2 linked regions of the Posidoniimonas polymericola genome follow. The protein of the gene in region 1 binds, or shares a complex with, the protein of each later gene. Links are inferred from orthologs where the notes say so. Each region holds a gene or a part of one and is shown on either strand. Other genes may lie near its edges. The genes, in order: mnmG and Pla123a_RS12345.

The links.
Region 2: the proteins of mnmG (region 1) and Pla123a_RS12345 are in contact, whole or in part, in a solved structure (PDB 9HIP), measured with the Escherichia coli proteins. The link is inferred for Posidoniimonas polymericola from one-to-one orthologs.

Annotation. Positions count from the first base shown.
Region 1 is NZ_SJPO01000003.1:462,822-471,168, reverse strand. What follows is about bases 3,476-6,449. They hold mnmG (tRNA uridine-5-carboxymethylaminomethyl(34) synthesis enzyme MnmG), read left to right. Parts: upstream 3,476-4,007; coding sequence 4,008-5,891; downstream 5,892-6,449. Other genes in these bases: Pla123a_RS08620 (response regulator), read left to right, coding at 6,386-6,449; Pla123a_RS08630 (Uma2 family endonuclease), read right to left, coding at 3,476-3,920. Also shown: hisC (histidinol-phosphate transaminase), read left to right, coding at 1-904; Pla123a_RS08645 (hypothetical protein), read left to right, coding at 1,043-2,281; Pla123a_RS08640 (hypothetical protein), read left to right, coding at 2,382-2,741; Pla123a_RS08635 (DNA-3-methyladenine glycosylase I), read right to left, coding at 2,758-3,330; more of Pla123a_RS08630, read right to left, coding at 3,336-3,475; more of Pla123a_RS08620, read left to right, coding at 6,450-6,967; Pla123a_RS08615 (sensor histidine kinase), read left to right, coding at 7,151-7,924; Pla123a_RS08610 (hypothetical protein), read left to right, coding at 7,946-8,347. UniProt on the Escherichia coli protein: NAD-binding protein involved in the addition of a carboxymethylaminomethyl (cmnm) group at the wobble position (U34) of certain tRNAs, forming tRNA-cmnm(5)s(2)U34.
Region 2 is NZ_SJPO01000005.1:337,753-346,058, forward strand. The notes cover bases 3,469-6,401. They hold Pla123a_RS12345 (tRNA modification GTPase), read left to right. Parts: upstream 3,469-4,210; coding sequence 4,211-5,593; downstream 5,594-6,401. Other genes in these bases: Pla123a_RS12340 (SHD1 domain-containing protein), read left to right, coding at 3,469-3,917; Pla123a_RS12350 (M28 family peptidase), read left to right, coding at 5,751-6,401. Outside these bases: membrane protein insertase YidC, read left to right, coding at 1-517; more of Pla123a_RS12340, read left to right, coding at 1,188-3,468; more of Pla123a_RS12350, read left to right, coding at 6,402-7,055; Pla123a_RS24640 (hypothetical protein), read left to right, coding at 7,278-8,165. UniProt on the Escherichia coli protein: Exhibits a very high intrinsic GTPase hydrolysis rate. Involved in the addition of a carboxymethylaminomethyl (cmnm) group at the wobble position (U34) of certain tRNAs, forming tRNA-cmnm(5)s(2)U34.

The sequences.
Region 1 (8,347 bases):
CGGGCTGCAGAAGTACCCCGACGCGTCGGGCACGGCGTTCCGGATGCGCGCCGGCGATGTGCTGGGGGTCGACCCCGACTGGATCCTGTGCGGCAACGGCAGCGACGACATCCTGACCATCGCCACGCGGACCTTCGTCGGCGAGAACGACGCCGTCCGCTACGCCACGCCGAGCTACGTGCTGTACAAGACCCTGGCCGAGATCCAGGGCGCCGTGCAGGACGTCGTGCGGTACGAGCGGGACTGGACGCTCGGCTACGAGTTTGTCGCGCCGGCCGAGCGGCTGAAGCTGGCCTACCTGGCCAACCCCAACAGCCCGTCCGGCACGGTGCTGCAGCCGGGCGAGGTGGCCGCCATCGCCGACGCCCTCCCCTGCCCGCTGCTGGTCGACGAGGCCTACGTCGACTTCGCCGACTCTAACTGCCTGGACCTGGTGCGGACCAACGAGCGGGTGATGGTCAGCCGCACGCTTTCCAAGAGCTACGCGCTGGCCGGCCTGCGGTTCGGCTACGTGGTCGCTCAACCCGCGATCATCGAGCAGATGGCAAAGGTCAAGGACAGCTACAACTGTGACGCGCTTGCGATCGCCGGCGCGACGGCCGCCATCGACGACCAGGCGTGGCTCGTGGAAAACGTGGCCAAGGTGCGGGCGACCCGCGGCCGGCTGGCGGCGGCGCTCGGCGAGCTCGGCTTCGCGGTCACCGACTCGCAGGCCAACTTCGTGTGGGCCGTCCACCCGACGCTGTCCCACGAGGAGCTGTACCTCGACCTCAAGTCGCAGGGCGTGCTGGTGCGGTACATGCGCTACGACCACTGGGGCGACGGCCTGCGGGTGAGCGTCGGGGCCGACGAGCAGATCGACGCGCTGCTGGCGCTGCTAGCGCCGCTGGTGCGGGGGCGTTAAACTGCAACGGTCACGGGCTCTGTCCCACAGACGCGGGTTTGTCTGCCATCGCGTGACGCGTACGACCGATTAATCCCGCAGAGTACGAACATCTGCGCGGCCAGGGACCGGCCCGCTCGCAAGCCCAGGGATCGGGATATGCCTCGACGACTCGCCAGGATCGCCGCCGTTGGATTCATGCTGCTGGCGGCGGCGCCCACCGAACAAGCGTCCGCCGACCAGGCGGGCATGGTGCAGTACAGCCTCAGCTCGCCCTCGGGGTCCGGCAGCACGTCGTACCCGGGCGGCGACTTCGCCGCCCAGATGGCCGCCGCCCACGGCGACCCGAGCGTCGGGGCGTGCGACTGGGGCTGGGGAGCGGGGGGGTCGCCCTACCGCACCGGGCCCGGCCACTGCGACACCTTCAAGGTCGGTCCGCGGTGGACCAGCAAGTTCGACGGCGTGTTCCTGTTCCGCGACAACATCGACCTCAACACGCTGGCGACCGGCGCCACGGCCGGCGGCATCGCGATCGACCCGGCGGCCGCCGGGACCGTTAGCGAGAACATGCGGGAGGGCATCGGAGCCCGGCTGATGGTCTCGAGCTACTGGCCGCAGTGCAGGGGCTACGAGCTGCAGGTAGGCTACCTGGGCGTGTTCAACTGGCAGGCGAACGCGTTCGACCCGAACGTGCCGTTCCCCGGCCCGCTGCCCGCGGCGCCGGGCTTCGAGTCGCAGAAGTCGCTGAGCTACCGGTCGTCGCTGAACTCGGTCGAGCTGAACGCCCAAACGGTCAACGACGGCGCGATTAAGCTGTTCGGCGGCGGGCGGTTCATCCTGCTGTCCGAGCGGGTGAGTGACTACCTAGACAACACCGCGCAGCCGCCTCAGATCCCGCCGAACGCGGCGGACGGCGTGATCGGCGACCCGGCGCTCGACATCACCGACGTCCTCCGCGGCGTGGCGGTCGACAACCACCTGATCGGCCTGCAGACCGGCATGCGGGCGGACTTCTTCACGCTGGGCGACCGGTTCCACGTGGAGGGCTTCGTGAACGGCGGCGCCTACTTCAACTACATCAAGCGAGACTCCGGCTACACTGAAACCCGCAGCCGCCTGGCCCTCGACGACCCGTCGACCTTGGTGGACGAGTCGCAGTTCTCGAGCAACTCTTCCCGCACCGGCTACAGCTCGGACCGCATGCGGGTCGCGTTCGTCGGCGAGGCGCTGCTCGGCGGCGTCTACCAGGTGAACCGCTGCACAACCGCCCGACTCGGCTACCAGGTGCTGTACCTGACCGGCGTCGAAATGGGCGACGAGGCCTTCATCGGCGCCGACCCAACCAGCAGCGACCTGCTGATGCACGGCTGGTTCGCGGGGGTCGAGTACAAGCGGTAGCTCTCGCTAGAGTCGCGGCATTTCAGTGGAATTGCGGCCAAGCACAGGAGTAGAATACGGCAGCCGGTGGATTGCCAATCTCCCTCAGCAGGCAGCGCGTATGCAGCCCTCATCTCGCACCCCAGAAGGCGACGACAACACCTGCGGCGTGTGCGGGAAAGAACTGCGCATCGAGGCGTCCCGGCCGCCGGGCGACGCCACTTGTCCGCACTGCGGATCGCTTGTTTGGTTTTCAGAAGAAGGCGCCGCGGCGATCGCCTCGGCATCTAGGGCCGCCAGGTGGTGGCACCGTGCCCAGGTCGCCATGGGCGCCGAGAACTGGGACGCCGCCGAGCGTGCGCTGCGGAAGGCGGCTCAAGCCGATCCGAAGAACGACGACTTCGCGAGGGCGCTCGAACACGTGCGGCAGCAACTCCAGTCGCTACGACCGCCCCACCGGCGAAAACGCCGACAGGTGTGAGCGTAGAAAGTCCCGTCTAGCTCAGCCCCTTCACGACCTTGTGCCGCGGGCAGCTCACCAGGTGATCGTTCACCATGCCGGCTGCCTGCATGAACGCGTAGCAGGTGGTCGGGCCGAGGAAGCGGAAGCCGCGGCGTTTGAGCTCCTTGCTCATCGCGGTGGAAATCGGCGTGTGTTCGGGCGCCTCGGCGATGGACTTCAGCCGGTTCTGGATCGGCCGGCCGTCGACGAACGACCACAGGTAGTCACACAGCGAGCCCTCGGCGTCCTGCAGGTCGAGCACCGCCCGGGCGTTGCCCACCGTCGACTCGATCTTGCCGCGGTGGCGGATGATGGCCGGGTCGGCCAGCAGCTTCTCCACCCGCTTGTCGGTGAAGCGGGCGACCTTGGCCGGGTCGAAGCCGGCGAAGCAGCGGCGGTAGCCCTCGCGTTTGGCGAGCACGGTGCTCCAGCTCAGCCCCGCCTGGGCGCCCTCGAGGGTGAGCATCTCGAACGCCAAGTGGTCGTCGCCACGGATCGGCACGCCCCACTCCTGGTCGTGGTAGAGGCGGTCGAGGTCCGAGACTTCGGCCCAGGGGCAGCGTGGCATCGGCGCTATTTGGTCTTGGAAGGAAAAAGCTGCATGACCGGCATCTCCAAAGAGGGAAACGCTAGGGGCTTCAGGCTCTCCCCAGATTTGAGCAGCGTAACATCCTGGTACCTGCCCGCGATAGGACGACGACAAACCTCGACACACTGTTGCTCGGCAAGAACGATCCAGTACTCATCTACGTCGGCCTCGGCGTAGATTGCCGCATTCTCGCGATCGAGCTTCTCCGACGAGATCGCGATCTCGATAACCAACGAAGCCGTCGAGGGGTGCTGGGTGCGGTAGTCATCATCGCTACCGACGACAACCGAAACGTCCGGCTCAGGCTCTGAGTCTTTCAGCGTCAACGGCTGGTCCAACCGTACCGTCCACCCCGATTCGATCGCGCCGTGCAACCACTTGGCGAGGAACTGCAGCAGCCAGCCATGCAAAGGAGATTTGCTCATCTTGTCTAGCACCACTCCGCGGATCAGTTCGGTCTTCTCCTCGATCAGACCCTCCTCTGCCGCTCGGCGGTACTGCTCGACCGTCATGCGGTGGCAGAGCGCCCGGACGTCGGGGATGTCGAGTATGTTGGAGACGATGGACATGGCGGCTGGGGACCAGCGGGGTAAGATAGTGGGTCCGTTCATTCTAGCACCGATTGCCCCGGCGGGCTAAACGCCACCCGATTCTCCGTGAAAACGACATCCCAATACCACTACGACGTGCTAGTCATCGGCGCCGGCCACGCGGGGACCGAGGCCGCGCTGGCCGCCGCGCGGATCGGCGCCCGCACGGCGCTGCTCACCACCAACCTCGACACGGTTGGCCAGATGAGCTGCAACCCGGCGATTGGCGGCGTGGGCAAGGGCCAGATCGTCCGCGAGATCGACGCCCTCGGCGGCGCCATGGGCCGCGCAATCGACGCCGCGGGCATCCAGTTCCGGATGCTCAACCTCCGCAAGGGCCCGGCGATGCACAGCCCCCGCGCCCAAGCCGACAAGAAGGCGTACCAGGCAGAGGTCAAGCGTGTCGTCGAGGAGCAGCCGAACCTCTGCCTGCGGCAAGAGGTCGTCGAGGACCTACTGGTCGCCACGCCGCAGGGACCGCGGCCCGCTGGTGAGACTGCTTCAGACCGCGGCACGCCCGGCACAATCGCCGGCGTGCTGGTCAAGGGCAACGCGCAATACCTGGCGCCGACCGTCATCCTGACGACCGGCACCTTCCTGCAGGCGATCATGCACACCGGCGAGGCCCAGACCGCCGGCGGCCGGGCGGGCGAAGGGACCACCGCCGGCATCAGCGGCGCGCTCCGCCGCCTCGGCTTCCAGCTCGAGCGGTTCAAGACCGGCACCCCGCCGCGCATCAACGGCCGCACGATCGAATACTCCCGGTGCGAGCTGCAGCCCGGCGACGACCCGCCGCGTGGCTTCTCCTTCCTGACCGACCGCCTGCCAGAGCCGCAGCTCCCCTGCCACATCACCTACACCAACGAGCCGGTGCACGAGCTGATCCGGGCCAACCTGCACCGTGCGCCGATGTACAGCGGGCAGATCGACAGCACCGGCCCGCGGTACTGCCCGTCAATCGAAGATAAGATCGTGCGGTTCGCAGAGAAGACGCAGCACCAGCTGTTCCTCGAGCCCGAGGGCCGCCACACGCAAGAGGTCTACGTCAACGGCGTCAGCACCAGCCTGCCACGCGACGTGCAGGACGCGATGTTCCGACTGATCCCGGGCTGCGAGCAGGCCCAGATCATGCGGTACGGCTACGCCGTAGAGTACGACTACGCCCCGCCCGAGCAGCTCAAGCCGACGCTCGAGACCAAGCGGGTCGCCGGGCTGTACTTCGCCGGGCAGATCAACGGCACCACCGGCTACGAGGAGGCCGGCGCCCAGGGCCTGATCGCCGGCGCCAACGCCGCGCTGGCGGTCGCCGACCGCGAGCCGCTGGTCCTGCCGCGCGACCAGGCGTACATCGGCGTGCTGATCGACGACCTCGTGACCCGCGGAGTGGACGAGCCGTACCGGATGTTCACCAGCCGCGCCGAGTACCGGCTGCTGCTCCGCCAGGACAACGCCGACCGCCGGCTTACTCCGCTGGGCCATCAGGTCGGCCTAGTCGACGCCCAGCGCGTCGACCGCCTGCGTGTCAAGATGGATGAGGTTGATCGGATAGCGAAGCTGCTGGCCGACTCACGCAGCGAAGGGGTTTCGCTCGAGCAGCTGCTCAAGCGACCAGAGATCGGCTGGGACGAGATCGTCGAGCGCTCGCCCGTCCTAGCCAACGCCGGCCCCGAAGCGGCCGAACAGGCGTTGTTCGACACCAAGTACGCGGGCTACATCAGCCGGCAGAGGACCGAGGTCGACCGGCAACGCCGGCTGGCAGGCAAGCGCATCCCCGATGGCTACGACTACAGCCGGCTAACGCAGCTGCGCGCCGAGGCGCGCGAGAAGCTCACGTCCATCCGCCCCACGAACATCGACCAGGCGAGCCGCATCCGCGGCATCACGCCCACGGACATCACGCTGCTGATGGCGCACCTAGAGGCGAGTAGGAAACCCTCGCAGACACGGTAGGTTAGTTGCTTTCGGCAGCGTCGCAGCGGGGTGTCCAGCCAGACGATCGCCGCGGCCCCACCGCCGGGCTAAATCGTCAGTGGCGTTTTCCGGCAATCACAAAGCCAATAATGAGAAAGACTTACGTCAACGACATCGATATTGACTGACTCCCCTAGCCCGTTATAATTCGCTCACCTCTGGCAATTCAGGCAACCGGGGAAGGCATGGTTGATCATGCCGTTTGCAAAGCCTCGTAGAATTCCGTAGGTCAAGGGCATTAAGCCCATGAGTTTCCCTTTCGGGGTTTGGTCCCTTTAGGGTATTGGGGCGTGTACCGCTCCAGATCGGGGTGGCGCGTGACCTTACGGTCGTCGCACCGCCCGACCGCCAACAACCTGATTGTCAGCCCGCTCGACCACGACAAGGTCGACTCCGGCGCGCCAAGGTCGTCTCCGGCGGCGGCGAGGCACGGACTGTCACACCATTCACTAGGGAGAGGAGTGGTTAAGCGAATGAAAACCGTCTTTACAACGGGCGAAGCCGCCAAGATCTGCAAGGTGAGTCAGCAGACAATTATCCGTTGCTTCGACTCGGGGCAGCTCAAGGGCTTCCGCGTGCCCGGCAGCCGTTTTCGCCGGATCCCCCGGGATCAGCTATACACCTTCATGCGGGACAACGGGATCCCTACCGACGCCCTCGACAGCGGCAAACGCAAGCTGCTGATCGTTGACGACGACGAGGACCTGGTGGACCTGCTGGTCGACCATTTCCAGCGCGACGGGCGGTTTGACGTCCGCAGCGTGAACAACGGCTTCGGAGCCGGCATGCAGATCAAGGAGTTCCGCCCCGACTTGGTGGTGCTCGACATCATGCTGCCGGACATCAACGGCCTTGAAGTCTGCCAACTCGTACGCGGCGACAAGAGCATGGACGACGTGCGGATCATCTGCATCTCGGGCATGGTCGAGGAGGACAAGATCCAGAAGCTGCGTGACGCCGGCGCCAACGACTTCATGAAGAAGCCGTTCGATGTCGACGCGCTGACCACCCGGGTCTGCCAGCTGCTGGACGTCGAGACCGCCGCTTCGAGCTAACCCAGACTCGCGAGCCGTCAGCCGTGTGGCGTGTGGCTTGCGAGCAAAGCAGTCTCGAGGCGGCGTTGTATCCGATGCACCCCGCTCGAGTCGTGACCAAGCGACCTGTCGTCCCCCTTCCCCGCCCTCGACGTTGCGGCGGAGCCCCGGGGCGTTCGGGACGCACACAGCCGGATGCTGCGCGTGGACGAAGCAGAACAACAGCGTCGTGACGCGCCGGCGGTAGCGCCGTCCCCACACGCGGCATTCGACAACGACGAGTTCCGCCGCGCCGTCGAGCACGCCAAGCTCGACGCGATGAAGGAGCTCGCCTACGGCGCCAGCCACGAGATCAACAACCCGCTGGCCAACATCGCCGCCCGCGCGCAGACCATGCTCCGCACCGAGCGGGACGAGTCGAACCGGCGGATGCTGACCGCGATCCACCGTCAGGCGATGCGGGCCCACGAGATGATCTCGGACTTGATGCTCTTCGCCCGCCCGCCGCGGATGCATAAGGAGCCGCTCGACCTGGTCGGGCTGCTCTCGCGCGTGGTCGAGGAGGTCCGCCCGCTGGCCGAGGAGCGCGGGATTTTGGTGGAGCAGACGGACCCGGACACCGAGGTCGATGCGGTCGCCGACCCGGTGCAGCTGGAGGTCGCGGTCGCGGCCCTGCTGACCAACAGCATCGAGGCGTTGGACGCCGGCGGCGAGGTGGCCGCCGCGGCGCGGCGGATCGATGACCTGTGGGTGATAGTGGAGGTCTCGGACAACGGGCCCGGCGTCCCGCCGGCGGTGCGGGAGCACATGTTCGACCCGTTCTACAGCGGCCGTGAAGCGGGACGCGGGCTCGGCTTCGGGCTCTCGAAGTGCTGGCGGATCATCACCGAGCACGGCGGCCGGATCGACGTCGACAGCGGCCCTGGCCGCGGCGCCCGGTTCACCCTGTGGCTCCCATCGAACTCCACCGACCAATAGCACGCCGGCTCTGTTACTGCCATGGCCCAACCGGCGGAACCACTCGGCCCCGACCGCGTCACGGTCGCTATTGTCGCCGAGAGCGCGGCGATCGCGGACCGCGTGGCCGACCGCCTTACCACCCGGCGACGGGTCGACAGCGGATCGCTGTCGGTGGTGGTTGGCGACCTCCGCGGGGTCGTTGTCGCGGTGGCGACGCCAAAGAGTCCGGCTTCCGACTGGGGCCAGGTGGTGCGGTCGCTGCGAGCGGCTCACCGGCCGGCGGTCCTGATCGCTGCCGGCCTCGTGACGCCCAACGAAGAAGGCCAGCCTGCGGCCGGCCCGGTGCGCTTCGCCGCCGCTGTCGATCGCGACCGCATCTGCTACCGCCTTCCCACCGACACCGCCGACCAGGTGTGGGTGGTCGCTCACCCGCAGACTCAA
Region 2 (8,306 bases), on another replicon or contig:
GTACCGCGCATTGGCCGTCGACGTGGAGCTCCGCGAGGCGTCGCTCCTTGGCGACTGGACCCGCTTCTGCTCCAACCTGGCCGCGCCCGACATGTTCTTCGACTGGTCCGCCTGGATGCCCCAGTGGGTCAACAACGGCTTCCTGCCGAGCTTTATGGGCATCTTCGCGGTCGGCCCGTACTTCAACCTGCTGCCCGTGGTGACCGTCTGCCTGTTCCTCTTGCAGCAGAAGCTGTTTATGCCCGAGGCGACCACCGAGCAGGCCATCCTGCAGCAGAAGATGATGAAGTACATGATGGGCTTCATGGGCCTGATGTTCTTCAAAGTCCCCAGCGGGCTGTGCATCTACTTCATCACCTCGAGCCTGTGGGGCATCGCCGAGCGGAAGCTGGTTCCGCCCCCCAAGCCGGCTGAAAACCCCGCGGCCTTCTCCAAGCCCGACCCGCCGAAGCGTCTGTCTAACGCCGGCGGCGGCGGGACGAAGAAGAAGTCGAACAACAAGAAGAAGAAACGCTAGGCTACTCCTCGGTGCCCGCGACGCGTGAGCCGGCCGACTTTTGCCCCTGCTGACTTTTGTCCCCAAATCCGACACCGATTCCTAAGGACAAAAGTCGGGCCCCATCGCCGGCCCCAAGGGCCGTTTCACACTGCTATAGAAGCCTCGGCGATTTCCACCTCCGTTAGCGAGGTCCGACTTTTGTCCGATCGTGCGCGCTAGCGCAGACAAAAGTCCGTCCCGCTGGCGACCCCGCCCCAGCAACCGGCGGCGGAAGCCGTCGGGATTGCGGATCGCCAGCGGGACCGCATCGGTCTATTGGGAGCCCTAGCAGCCCCTCTATTGGACCACGCTCAGCGGCTAACTTCGACAAAGAATTGCCGGACGTGGAACATTTTGACCACGTAGGTCTTCAGCAAACTTGACTATCGGTCAAGCCGGTAATCCGACGAGCCGCCGTGGGCTGGGGAGGTGCCGCGAGGCCCTGAGCGAAGCCGTCGTGGAGCGCACGCCTTCTCAACGCAGAGTCGCCGTAGAGAATCGATCAACGAGACGCTGACAGAGGGCGTCGACCAACGATTCTCCGTAGGTCCGACGCCCAAGTTCATTGCGGCCGTGCGTACGCCGGATTACCATCAAGGTCGCCCCCGTAGCGTTCTCTTCCGACGCGATTCAAGCAATGAGTGATGCGATGCCTGCGCGAATTTGCTTACTTCTTGCCCTCGTTCTCTGGCATGGACTCGCCTCGTCCGGATACGGTCAAGAGAAAGCCGTCTTAATCGAGATCACCAACTTCCGTGCGATCAACAAGGTTGGCGCCAGGAGCCACGAGGAAGTTTCCAGGATGCTGCTGGAGGAGCTTGGGGAAAAAGAGTTGGCGGGAGATGTCTTCCGTATCGACTTTGACCGCAAGTCGTCTCCGCCTACGGCAATTGACATGGTAAGGACCCTGCTGGAGGTGGCCTCCCCGACCCCGATTCGGCGCTACGCACATTCGAACCAGCGGATGCGGATCGAGCCGATAGAAGACTTTGACGCCTTCTGCGACGCCATAGATTTCGGCAAGATCCTAGCCAAGGACGACGACCAACGGTTCATCCGACTGCGGGTGGACCCCGCGGCGCTCACGCCGGCCGAGGTGCACCGCCGCGCGCGTGAAGCAGGGAAGTCGAATGTCGTCGAGTTCGATGAGAAGCCGGCTGGGCCTCGGGTAGATCCTCCGATTGGCAATCCCCCGACCAATATCGCCGCCTCCCCCATCAACCCCGATGGCTTCTCCCTCGAAGACCCCGTGGAGTGCCAGTTCAACGGCGTCTGGGTCAGGGGGGTGATGGTTGCGGAGGAAGCGTTCGACACCCCGATTGTGCGATTCGATCAGCCGATGGATTTCTTGCCAGCCCTAACGAGCAAACGGTTCGCCCGAGTGCTCCGGGAGACGCCGGCCGTTATCCTGCCGGTAGATCCTGCCCGGCTGCGTCCCTCTTCGGGGTCGAACGCCCCGGTCGCTACCCGCACCTGGACCGACAAGACCGGCCGCTTCAGCATCCAAGGTTCGCTCGTCACCGCCGACGAGCGGGAAGCAGTGATTCGTCGGGCCGATGGGCGGATCATCAACGTCCCGATCGAGAAGCTATCAGAGCAGGATCAGAGTTTTCTGAAATCGGGCGGCAAGCAGGATCCCGACAATCCATTCCAGGCGTCAGAACCGAGTGTCGCTGCGGGGCCGCTGCGTCCCAACGTCAGAGACGCGGTGAAGGCGCTCCGCAACGAGCAATGGGATTTCGAACCCACGCCATGGAACGGCGGTTCAAGACTGGGGGAGGCGCACCGCACTCGACTCCCCGCTACCCCGCAGGCGAGCCACGCCCTCCACACGCAGGGGAGTTTCTTCCATTCGGACTCCACGGGGCTGGTCGCGATTCAGAGACTCACCGGCGTGCGTGGCGGCAAGAACCGCTGGGTCTTGGACATCATCGCGCCGGAAAAGGCCGAGGTCGTCGCCACCGTGCCGGCGCCGGTAAACTCAACGTTTGCGGACGTACTGCTCGCCGACTCTCTAGCCCTCATACAGCAGGACCGCTTTGGCGCGTTCGACCCGGCGGAGCTCTTTGTCCAACGCATCGTAGGCGACACCTTGCATCACGCTGCGAGCTGGCGACCCTACGGCAAAGGCGTGCACGGCCCCATCGAGTCGGACGTCGAGGGGTCTTGGTTTATTGACCCCAAGCGTGTCATGACGATGGGACGCGAGAACCACCCGCTGGTGGTCTGGGATTGGGAGAGCGCGTCAGCAGAACGCATCTTTACGGTCGGACCGTCGTTTGGCGCGCGCAGCCGTCCGGCACTCGACGCCAGGCGACAGCTCTTCGCGTACAACACGACGTTCGGGATCTCCGTCATCGACCTCAAGAACAACCGCTACGCAGGCGACCTAGTGATCCCCCCCGACTGCTACAGCGGCATCGACGCGATCGCAATCAAAGACGATCAGCGACGCCTGGCCGCCACGGCCATGGGCAGCGTCCTGGTGTGGGACCTGTCGACCGGCGAGCAGGTGCGTCGGTTAACGCGGCCGGAAGTCCACATGACCAAGTCAATCGAGTGGGTTGGGGAGTTCTTGCTTGTCGACGGCAGGTACCTCTACGACGTCGAACGAGCTGTGCTGCTGTGGGAGTTCCAACCAGGCTTGGCCGATCGCGACGGGGCTGTTTCGGTCGCCGGCAGCAGACTCTGGTACTTCCCAGGAAGCGGCGCCCGCAACCGGGACCCGTTCATCGATTCGATTGAGCTGCCGCGTCCCGCGATTGTCGCCGCCGCCGAACGCCTCGGTTCAGCCGACGATCTCATGGTCTACCGGAAGGGCGATCCGATCGAACTCGCGGTTGATATCCCGCCAGAGGTCGAAGGCGGCGACGACGTCCGTAGCGCGATGGAGCAGTCGATCCGCGCCGCCGGCCTCGAGCTCCGGGAGCGAGCCGATACCGTCATCATTGTCGCTTGCGAGCCCCAGCCGCAGCGAACGCTGCATGTCATCGTTGAGAGGAGCCGGAGGGATCAGGCCTCCATCTATATCCTCGACGACGCCCAGTACGACATGCGGCAGCGGATGAGCAGCTCCGACGAACAGATCCTCGACTTCGATGTCGTCTTGTACAATATGAAGATCAGCATCGTGCACAACGGCGAGACGCTCTACACCAACACAATGGGCACGGCGCTTACGGGGCGATCGGTCCTACGGGACGGCGAAACCGTAGAAGAGTCGGTCCGGCGCCGTGCGAAACCTTATCTCAAATGGATCAACTCTTTCTCGGTCCCGTCCTCGATCGCCCGGCCGGGCACGGCGACAAAGAACGGTGCGTACGGCTACACGAGAAGTTCTGTCAACGGCCAACTGGACGACTACTCGGTCTTCGAGTAGCCTCGGCGGCGAGCACGACGGGACGCTCGACGCGGGCGACTGGCGAATGGGACACTACGCCGCCCATACAGCGACGCCAACCGAGGAACGGCCGGGTTCCGACCTCACAGTCTCGCCGTCAGCGGCTCATTCACCGCTAGCGCATCGATTGGGCATGGAAAGCCACCACCGGCGCCGCCACGCCCTTGCAGGGGCGTGCCACCCGCAGGGCCCTTCGCTCTCTTCGTTGCCTTCTGTTCCCTCGCCGGTCGGTATAGAACAGAAGGCAGCGAAGAGAACAGAGACCGCCTGCCATGCTTCCCGATGAAACCGACACCATCGCCGCGATCGCCAGCGCCCGGGGGGCGGCTGCGCGGGGGGTGATCCGGGTGGCGGGGCCGGATGCGGTCCGTGTTGTGGCGGGGCGGCTGGATGAGGACTCGGCGGGCAGGCTGACAGCCGCGCGGCGGCCGGTGCTGATCGAGGGCGGGCGGCTGCGGCTGGAGCTGGCCGGCGTCGACCGCACGGCAGCCGCGGACCTCTACGTCTGGCCCGACCAACGCAGCTACGTGCGGCAGCCGTCGGTTGAGCTGCACCTGCCGGGGTCGCCGCCGCTCTTGGAAGCGGCGCTGCGGTCGCTGACCGAGGGCGGGGCGCGACTCGCGCAGCCGGGCGAGTTCACGCTGCGGGCGGTGCTCAGCGGGCGGATCGACCTCACCCAGGCCGAGGCCGTGCTCGGCGTGATCGATGCCCGGGGCGACGCCGACCTGGCGACCGCGCTGCGGCAGCTGGCGGGCGGGCTGGCCGGGCCGCTGGGGGCCGTGCGGGAGGACCTGTTGTCGCTGCTAGCCGACATCGAGGCGGGCCTCGACTTTGTCGACGAGGAGGACGTCGTGTTCATCGAGCCGGAGGAGACGCTCCGCCGCTTGGGCGAGGCCCAGCAGCACGTCGCCGCCGCGGCCCGCCAGGCCAGTGACCGCGACGCCGCCGGCGAGCTGCCGACGGTCGTCATCGCCGGCCCGCCGAACGCCGGCAAGAGCACGCTGCTCAACGCGCTCGACCAGTTGGCGGGCGTCGACCAGTCGGCCGTGCCGGCGCTCGTGTCCGAGCAAGCCGGCTCGACCCGCGACCGCGTGAGCCGCGTGTTGTCCGTTGGCGGGGTCCGCTTCGAGCTGACCGACACCGCCGGCGAGACCGCAGCGGTAGACGAAACCTCCCTCGACTCCGCCGCCCAATGCGAGCGTGCCCGATCGGTCGAGCACGCGTTGGTGGTGCTCCGCTGCCGGCCGGCTGATGCGGCATCGCCCTCCCCTGCCCGGGCCGCTGTCGCCGGTCAAGAAACCATCGAGCTGCAAACCAAGTCTGACCTGACCGACGCCGCCCCCCCAGCGGGCGTGCTGGCCGTCAGCGCGAGCCGCGGCGACGGGCTGGACGCGTTGCTGAACCAAATTACCGCGGCCGTTACCGAGCTAGCCGGCGGCGAGATGGTGGCCTCGACCGCCAACCGCTGCCGCGAGGCGCTGCGTGAGACCGAGCACGCACTAGGCCGGGCGGCAGAGCTCGTTTCGGCCGGGGCCGACGACCTCGTGGCCCTCGAGCTGCGGACCGCCCTGGCGGGCCTGGGCCGTGTGCTAGGCGACGCCGACAACGACGAAGTGCTCGACCGCATCTTCAGCCGGTTCTGCATCGGGAAGTAGTCCGGGTGTGCCGGTTGTAGGGCCCCCGAAGCGGCCGGGCGGCAAGTAAAACCGATCCTAGCGGAGGTAGCGGCGGCCGACGGGCCGATACTCCCGCAGATGGCGACCACGCGGCCCCCGCGTGCGTCGTCCTGGCCACGACCCCGAGGACGATCCGGTGCCCCTCACCCCCCGGACCCTGCTGGCGACCCTGGTCGCATTGCCCGCCGTGTTTGTCTCGCCCCCGGCGGCGCACGCCGAGGAGCACGCCAAGATGGCGGCGTTGGCCTCGATCCGCGCGGAGGACGCGCTGGCGCACCTCGAGGTCCTGGCTTCCGACGCCCTGGAGGGCCGCCGCGGCGGCTCCCGCGGTGGCCGGGCGGCCGCCGCCTACCTGGTCAAGCAGCTGCAGGAGATGGGCTGGCAGGGGGGCGGGACCGAGGACGATTACTACCAGCCGTTCAGCGGCGGCCGCCGCAACGTGCTGGCGGTCTGGCCCGGCTCGGACGACCAACTCAAGCACGAGCACATCGTCATCGGCGCCCACTACGACCATGTTGGCTACGGCGACCGCCGCACCAGCTTTGGGCCGATCGGCTACATCCACAACGGCGCCGACGACAACGCCAGCGGCGTGTCGGCCGTGCTGGAGTTTGCCCAGGCGGTGGCGCTGCACGAGATCGAGCCGAAGCGGTCGCTGATCATCGCGTTCTGGGACGCCGAGGAGCTTGGCCTATTGGGGAGCCAGCACTGGTGCAACCGCCCCACCGTGCCGCTGGAGTCGGTGCCGCTGTCGATCAATATCGACATGGTCGGGCGGATGCGGGAGGGCCGGCTCGAGGTGAGCTGCACCCGCAGCGGCGCGGGCCTGCGGCGGCTGGCGAGCGTCGCGGCGGACGATGGCGTGTGGCTCGACTTCACCTGGGAGCTGGAGAACAACAGTGACCACTGGAACTTCCTGCAGCGGCGGGTCCCCACGCTGATGCTGCACACCGGCCTGCACGACGACTACCACCGCCCGAGCGACGACGTTAGCCTGATCAACACCGACGGCGTGCGGCTGACATCGCGGTACCTGTTCGACCTGGCGCTGACCGCCGCCGACGCCGACGAGCTGCCGAAGTTCCGCTGGCAGGGGATGAACGAGGGCAAGTCGCTGCAGGCCCGGCGGCAGCGGCCGCTGCCGCCGCTGCCCGAGGGCGCGCCGGCGCCGCGGGTGGGGATCTCTTGGCGGGAGGACGACGGCGAGCCCGGCGCGGTTTTCCTGACGCGGGTAGCCGAGGGCACCCCGGCGTCCGAGGCCGGCTTGCAAGTGCACGACCGGATCCTCCATATCGACGGGCAGCCGTTCGCCAATTCGCGGCATTTCCAGGAGCTGCTCAACGAGCGGCTTGCCGAAGACGCCGAGGAGATCGCCCTGCAGATCGAGCGGCGGGGCCGCGTCGAGCACACGGTGATCAGTGGGATCTCGCCGGCCGGCTGAACCGCCCCGGCGGGCCCAGCCGCCGCGAATGACGCAAACCAGGGCCGCCCCGCGGCTTAGCGGTGAGCCGGGGCGGCATTTTCCCCCTGGATTGCTTGGTTTTGCCAGAGTGGCTGATTATGCTGGACAGAGGCGAGGGGGGCGTCCCCCTCGGTCCGCTCGCCGGAACTGCTGTCCTCCCACGTCGCGTCCGCGGCGTTTGCGTCACTCTGGAGTCCTGAAATGGTTTCCCGCCTGTTTGTTGCTGCGTTCTGCGTCGCTGGCCTGCTGACCCACAGCAGCTGCTGGGCAGCCGAGTCGGTCGCGACCGAAACCTCAGTCGCAGCCCCCTCCGCAATCGACCTGTTCGACGCGATGGACAGCGGCGACGTCGATGTGAAGTTCATCGCCAAGAGCGACCGCGAAGCCAAGGTGATCATCACCAACAAGACCAAGCAGCCGCTGGCGTTGAAGATGCCTGAGGCGTTTGCCGGCGTGCCGGTGCTGGCTCAGTTTGGCGGCGGTGGTGGTGGCGCTGGTGGCCTGGGCGGCGGCGGCGGTGGCGGCGGCAGCCAGTCGGTAGGCGGCGGCGGCGGCGGCGGCGGCCTGGGCGGCGGCGGTGGTGCGTTCAGCGTCCCGGCCGAAAAGACCGCCAAGCTGGAAGTCCCCGTGGTCTGCCTGGAGCACGGCAAACGCGACCCGACTTCTTCGAAGGCCTACGAGCTGCGTCGCGTCGAGGAAGTGGTCGACCGCCCCGAGGTGATCGAGCTGCTGACCGCCTTCGGCTCCGGCAAGCTGAACCACGGCGCCGTGCAGGCGTCGGTCTGGAACTTGAACAACGACCTCTCCTGGGGCGAGCTGTCCCAGAAGCTGACCGGCACGGTCCGCAGCTCCATCCGCGAGCCGTACTTCACCCGCCAGCAGATCTCCACGGCGATGGCCTACTCGCAGGAGGCCCAACGCCGGGCCGAGGCCCGCAAGGCCAGCGGCAGCAGCGAGCACTCGCTCGCCGGCAGCTACTCGGCCAGCGAGGACACCGTTGAGGTGGAGGAGGCCGAGACCGAGGAAGCTGAGGTCGAGGCCGAAGAGGCCGACGTCGAGGTCGAAGCGACCGAAGCCGAGCAGGCCTAGTACAGCCCACGGCGCCAGCCGTGGGGCAAACGGCCCAAACAAGCAGCAAAAGCCCTGAGGGAGCGCGATGCTCCCTCAGGGCTTCTTTGTTTGGGATGCCACGATCGGTCCCATGGCTGGCGCGATGGGCTACTGCGGGAT